Regions from separate parts of the Micromonospora aurantiaca ATCC 27029 genome, predicted to be linked through region 2. Evidence: predicted binding sites of a transcription regulator. Region 2 holds the regulator's gene; the other holds the start of a gene.

Region 1 (3,409 bases), 630 kb from region 2:
GTGTGCCCTGACGTCGGGCCGTGCGGTCGGGTCAGAAGCCCGGGCCGTGCTGGTGGCCGTGACCGTGCGAGTGGCCGTGGCCACCGGCGGCCGGCTCCGGCTCGGCCGGCTTCTCCACCACGAGGCTCTCGGTGGTGAGCAGCAGGCCGGCGATCGAGGCGGCGTTGCTGACCGCGTTGCGGGTCACCTTCACCGGGTCGATGATGCCGGACTTGGCCAGGTCGACGTACTCGCCGGTGGCGGCGTCGAGGCCGTGACCCCAGTCCTGGGCGACGACCTTCTGCACCACCACGTAGCCGTCGTGGCCGGCGTTCTGGGCGATCCAGCGCAGCGGCTCGACGAGCGCCTTGCGCACGATCGAGACGCCGACCTTCTCGTCACCGGTGAAGCCCAGGTCGTCGTCGAGCGCCGGCAGGATCTGGGCCAGGGCGGCACCGCCACCCGGGACCGTGCCCTCCTCGACCGCGGCCTTGGTCGCGGCGATGGCGTCCTCGATGCGGTGCTTGCGCTCCTTCATCTCGACCTCGGTGGCCGCGCCGACCTTGATCACGGCGATGCCGCCGGAGAGCTTCGCCAGCCGCTCGGCCAGCTTCTCTCGGTCCCACTCGGAGTCGGAGGCCTCGATCTCCTTGCGGATCTGCGCGACCCGGTCGGCGACCTCGGAGGCCTGCCCGCCACCGTCGACGACTGTGGTGTTCTCCTTGTCGACCACGACGCGACGGGCGGTGCCGAGCACCTCCAGGCCGACCTGGTCGAGCTTGTAGCCCAGCTCCGGGGCGACCAGCTCGGCGCCGGTCAGGATCGCCATGTCCTGGAGCATCGCCTTGCGGCGGTCGCCGAAGCCGGGGGCCTTGACGGCGCAGACCTTGACGGTCTTGCGCAGCGCGTTGACCACGAGCGTGGACAGGGCCTGGCCCTCGACGTCCTCAGCGACGATGAGCAGCGGCTTGTTGTTCTGGAGAACCTTCTCCAGCAGCGGCAGCAGCTCCTCGATCGCCGAGATCTTCTGGGTGGTGATCAGGATGTACGGGTCCTCCAGGACCGCCTCCTGCGCCTCCAGGTCGGTGACGAAGTTCGGCGAGATGAAGCCCTTGTCGAACTGGAGACCCTCGGTCACCTCCAGCTCGGTGGTGAGCGCGGAGCCCTCCTCGACGGTGATGACGCCGTCGCGGCCGACCTTCTCCATCGCCTCGGCGATCAGGTCGCCGATGGCGGCGTCCTGCGCGGAGACGGTCGCGACGTGCGCGATCGACTCCTTGCCGGCGACCTCGACGGCCTTGCCGAGCAGCGCCTCGGAGACCTTGGCGGCCGCCGCGTCGATGCCCCGCTTCAGGCCGGTCGGGTTGGTGCCGGCGGCCACGTTGCGCAGGCCCTCGCGGACCATGGCCTGGGCCAGCACGGTGGCGGTGGTGGTCCCGTCGCCGGCGACGTCGTTGGTCTTGGTCGCCACCTCCTTGACCAGCTGCGCGCCGAGGTTCTCGTACGGGTTGGTGAGCTCGATCTCCTTGGCGATGGTGACGCCGTCGTTGGTGATCGTGGGCGCACCGAACTTCTTGTCCAGGACGACGTTGCGCCCGCGCGGGCCGAGGGTGACCTTCACCGCGTCCGCGAGGGCGTTGACACCGTGCTCGAGCAGGTGCCGGGCGTCGTCCGAGAAGCTGAGGATCTTCGCCATCAGTATCCCTTCGAAGCGACGTCGCCCCGGCCCGGCGAGCCGGACCGGGGCAACGACACTGATCGGTTGCTTACTTCTCGATGACCGCGAGGACGTCGCGGGCGGAGAGCACCAGGTACTCCTCGCCGGCGTACTTGACCTCGGTGCCGCCGTACTTCGAGTAGAGGACGGTGTCGCCGACCTTCACGTCGATCGGCACGCGGTTGCCCTTGTCGTCGATCCGGCCCGGGCCGACAGCGAGGACGGTGCCCTCCTGCGGCTTCTCCTTGGCGGTGTCGGGGATCACGATGCCCGAGGCGGTGGTGGTCTCGGCCTCGTTCGCCTGGACCACGATGCGGTCCTCGAGCGGCTTGATCGCAACCTTGGTCGCGGTAGTCACGGGCATACCCTCCCGGGTACTTGGTGTCGTTGCCGGCCGGCATGCCGACCAGCGTCAATCTGCCACATGCCACCGGGCGGGGCCGTCGTCGCGGGTGCCGGTCCGCCTGGCGCTCAACCCCCGGGCACGAGGCTCGGGCGTTGGCACCCTCAGGGTGAGAGTGCTAATCGCAGGTTATTCCTCGGCTAGCACTCCGTCAAGGAGAGTGCCAACGCGTCGCCCTCCGTGTCGCGCCGGAACCGGGCCGGGAGAATGAGCGCGTGGATCTCGACCAGCTCGCCGCGCTGCGTACCCCCGAGGGGTCGGCCGCGCTCGCCGCGGCCGAACGGGTGGCCGGCGGCGACCCGCTGGCGGCGGCGGCCGCGCTGCGTTCGGCCGGAATCCCCGGCGGGCTCGCGGCGGCCGCACTCACCCAGGCGGAGCTGCGCCGCCGGGCGGTCGGCAAGTTCGGCGCGGCGGCGGCCGGGATGTTCCTCACCCGGGCCGGGCTGGAGCAGGCCACCCGCCGCGCGGTCGCCGACCGGCGCGCCGCGCGGCTGCGGGCCGCGGGTGTGACCACGCTGGCCGACCTGGGGTGCGGGCTGGGGGCCGACGCGCTCGCCGCGGCCCGCGCCGGCATCCGGGTGTACGCGGTGGAGGCCGACCCGGTGACCGCCGCGATGGCCGCCGCGAACGCCGAGGCGGCCGGGCTGACCGACCTGGTGACTGTCGAACGCGGTGACGCCACGGCGTTCGACGCGACAGGGGTCGACGCCGTGTTCTGCGATCCGGCCCGGCGGCGGGCCGGCACCGGGCGGCGTGTGTTCGACCCGAACGCCTACTCGCCGCCGTGGGACTTCGTCACCGGCCTGGCCGCGCGCGTGCCGCGCACAGTGGTGAAGGTGGCGCCCGGGCTGGACCACGCGCTGATCCCGGCCGGCGCCGAGGCGGAGTGGGTGAGCGTGGACGGCGACCTGGTCGAGGCCGCGCTCTGGTGCGGCGAGCTGGCCGAGGTCCCACGCCGCGCCACCCTGCTGCGCGAGAAGGAAGGGCCCCTTCTTAACGCCTCCGGTAGTAAAAGGGGCCCTTCCTATCACCTCACCGGGACCGGTGCGCAGGAGGCGCCGGTGGGACCGGTGCGGCGGTTCCTCTACGACCCGGACCCGGCGGTGGTGCGCGCGCACCTGGTCGCCGAGCTGGCCGCCGACCTCGACGCCACGCTCGCCGACCCGTCGATCGCCTACCTGTACGCCGACGAGGCCCGGCCCACCCCGTTCGCCCGCTGCCTGGAGATCACCGACGTGCTGCCGTTCTCGCTGAAGCGGCTGCGCGCCCTGCTGCGGGAGCGGCGCGTCGGCCGGGTCGAGATCCGTAAG
Region 2 (3,409 bases):
ACCTCACCCTGCTGGGCCAGGCGGATCCGCATGCCGTCCTCGACCCCGGCCGGGATCTTCACGGTGAGTGAGCGGCGGGTGCGCACCCGGCCGTCACCGGCGCAGGTCGGGCAGGGGTGCGGGATGGTGGTGCCGTAGCCCTGGCAGACGGTGCACGGCCGGGCGGAGACCACCTGGCCGAGGAACGTCCGCTGCACCGACTGCACCTCGCCCCGGCCGCCGCACGCCTCGCAGGTGGCCAGGTGGGTGCCGGCGGCGGTGCCGGCGCCGGAGCAGGTGGTGCAGAGCACGGCGGTGTCGACGGTGATCGGCGCCTCGACGCCGAACGCGGTCTCGTTGAGGTCCAGCTCCAGGCGCAGGATCGCGTCCGCACCGGGGCGGGTACGCGGACGCGGCCCCCGGCTGCCGCCCGCGGCGCCGCCGAAGAACGCGTCCATGATGTCCTGGAAGCCGACGAACGGACCGGCGCCGCCCGGGCCGCCGGGACCGCCCATGCCGCCGCCGCCCGGGGCGAGCGGGTCGCCACCCAGGTCGACGATCTGCCGCTTCCGGTCGTCCGAGAGGACCTCGTACGCGGCGTTGATGTCCTTGAACTTCTCCTGGGCCTCCGGGTCCGGATTGACGTCCGGGTGGAACTGCCGCGCCAGCTTGCGGTAGGCGCGCTTGATCTCGTCGTCGGAGGCGTCCCGGCTCACGCCGAGAATGCCGTAGTAGTCCCTGGCCACTGCGTTAGGTGTCCTCATGTTCGTCTCGCGTCGCTCCGGTCGTCGGCCGGAACCGGCCGTCGGCCCTGACTGGTCAGTTCTGGGCCAGCAGTTCGCCCACGTAGCGTGCCACGGCCCTCACCATGGCGATATTGCCGGGGTAGTCCATCCGGGTCGGCCCGAGCACGCCGAGTCCACCGACGATCGTGCTGCCCGGTCCGTAGCCGGTGCTGACCACCGAGGCGGCCCGCAGGTTGTCGAATTCGTTCTCGTCGCCGATGAGCACCCGGGTGGTGCTCGGCTCCGTCTCACCGATCAGCTTGAGCAGCACGACCTCTTCTTCGAGCGCTTCCAGGATGGGCCGCAGCGAGCCCTGGAAGTCGAGCAGGCCGCCCCGGGTGAGGTTGGCCTGTCCGGCCAGCGCGAGGCGCTCCTCGTGCCGTTCCACGAGCGTCTCCAGCAGCACGGTGGAGAGCGTGGTCATGGCCGGGCGCAGATGCGGCGCGGACTCCTCGACGAGCGCCTGCACCAGCGGCGGCGTCTCGGCGAGCTGGCTGCCGACGAGCTTCTCGTTCACCAGCCGGCGCAGGTCGGTCACGTCGTCGGCGGGCACCGGGGCGGGCAGCTCGACCAGCCGCTGCTCGACCCGGCCGGTGTCGGCGATCATGACGACCATGAGCCGGGTGGTGGAGATCGGCACCAGCTCCAGGTGGCGCACCTTGGAGCGGGCCAGGCTCGGGTACTGCACCACTGCCACCTGCCGGGTGAGCTGGGCGAGCAGCCGGACCGTGCGGTGCACCACGTCGTCCAGGTCGACGGCGCCGACCAGGAAGCGCTCGATCGCCCGGCGCTCGGCCGGGCTGAGCGGCTTGACCCGGGACAGCCGGTCGACGAAGAGGCGGTAGCCGCGGTCGGTGGGCACCCGGCCGGCACTGGTGTGCGGCTGCCGGATGTAGCCCTCCTCCTCCAGCACCGCCATGTCGTTGCGCACGGTGGCCGGCGAGACGCCGAGCTGGTGCCGCTCGACCAGGGCCTTGCTGCCGACCGGTTCCTGCGTGGCGACGTAGTCCTCGACGATCGCGCGCAGCACGGCGAGTTTGCGGTCGTCGAGACCCATTCCCCACCTCCTGACGCACCTCGGCCGGGCCGGCACGCGGCATCCGCCGGGCGGCTGGCACTCGACTGTAGCGAGTGCCAGTCTACGTCGGCACCCCCGCCGGCGCGATGATCGCCCGACGGACCTGCGGTGCGGCCCACCACACAGCGCCGCCCACCAGGGCCGAACAGCCGGTCATCGTCGGTCTGTGTCGCTCTGGTGCGAGTTGACCGGTGCCCCTACCGTGGCGACCATGACAGAACCTCCTCGCCCTCCAGGGGCAGGGGACTCCGGCCCCCAGCCCGACCCGTCGGCGCCCTACGGCTCGTCGCCGGGCAGCGAACCGCCCACCGCTCCACTGTCCGGGGCGCCGGGCGCCGGCGGGTATCCCCCGCCCGGTGACTATCCGCCTCCGGGCGGCTACCCGCCCCCGGTGGTTACCCTCCGCCGGGCGGCACGCCCGGCTACGGCGCCGGCTACCCCGCCGGTGGCGGGTACGGCCCCGCCGCGTACGCCAACAACGACGAGAAGACGTGGGCCCTGGTGGCGCACTTCGGTGGCGCCGCGGGTGTCATCGTCGGCGGCGGTCTGCTCGGCTGGGTCGCCCCGCTGATCGCGATGATGACCCGCGGTCAGCAGTCGCCGACGGTCCGCGCCCACGCGGTCGCGGCGCTGAACTTCCAGATCACCTGGACCATCGCCAGCGTGCTCGCCTGGGTGATCACGGTCATCACCTGCGGGATCCTGTTCTTCGTCCCGATGCTGGTCTGGCTGGTGCCGCTGATCTTCGGAATCATCGGCGGGGTCAAGGCCAACGAGGGTGTGCTCTACCGCTACCCGATGACCTACAACTTCATCAAGTGACACCGCCGGCCGGCCGAGGGGGCGGCCGGCCGGTGCCGGTCACGGCAGCAGGTCGCGTACCACCGCGTCGGCCAGCAGCCGGCCGCGCAGCGTCAGCACCACAAGCCCTCGCGCGTACGCCCCGGCGTCGAGCAGCCCGGCGTCCCGGGCCCGCTCGGCGCCCGCCCGGCCGGGCTCGTCCAGCACGTCCAGCGGCAGCCCGGAGGCGAGCCGCACCCGCAGCATCACGTCCTCCATGTGCTGCTCGTCCGGGGTGAGCTGCTCCCGGGCCAGCGCGGGCGAGGCGCCCTCGGCCAGCCGGGCCGCGTACGCGCTCGGGTGCTTGACGTTCCACCACCGCACGCCGCCGACGTGGCTGTGCGCCCCCGGGCCCAGGCCCCACCAGTCGGCGCCGGTCCAGTAGAGCAGGTTGTGCCGGCACGCCGCCGCCGCCGACCGGGCCCAGTTCGACACCTCGTACCAGGAGAAGCCGGCCTCGCCGAGCGCGGCCTCCGCAGCCAGGTAGCGGTCCGCCGCCACGTCGTCGGAGGGGTACGGCAGCTCGCCGCGGCGCATCCGCGCGGCCAGCCGGGTGCCGTCCTCCACGATCAGGGCGTACGCGCTGACGTGGTCCACGCCCGCGTCGACCACCTGGGCCAGCGAGGCGGCGAAGTCGTCTGCGGTCTCGCCCGGCGTGCCGTAGATCAGGTCCAGGTTCACGTGCTCGAACCCGGCGTCGCGCGCCTCCAGCGCGGCGGCGGTGGCC

The links. Region 2 encodes HrcA, which represses chaperone genes, less so after heat shock. Its sites were predicted from a motif close to GGTTNGCACNCTCNNNNNGAGNGTGCNAACC; they were not measured.
Region 1: groES (co-chaperone GroES) is a predicted target of HrcA. The motif match lies at 2,193-2,223, and genes of this name have one in related genera.

Annotation. Positions count from the first base shown of each region.
Region 1 is NC_014391.1:6,093,623-6,097,031, forward strand. It holds gene groL (chaperonin GroEL) at 32-1,675, opposite strand; gene groES (co-chaperone GroES) at 1,746-2,060, opposite strand; gene MICAU_RS27080 (THUMP-like domain-containing protein) at 2,315-3,409, shown strand, end outside.
Region 2 is NC_014391.1:5,467,506-5,470,914, forward strand. It holds gene dnaJ (molecular chaperone DnaJ) at 1-725, opposite strand, end outside; gene hrcA (heat-inducible transcriptional repressor HrcA) at 799-1,821, opposite strand; gene MICAU_RS33235 (DUF4870 domain-containing protein) at 2,344-2,664, shown strand; gene hemW (radical SAM family heme chaperone HemW) at 2,704-3,409, opposite strand, start outside.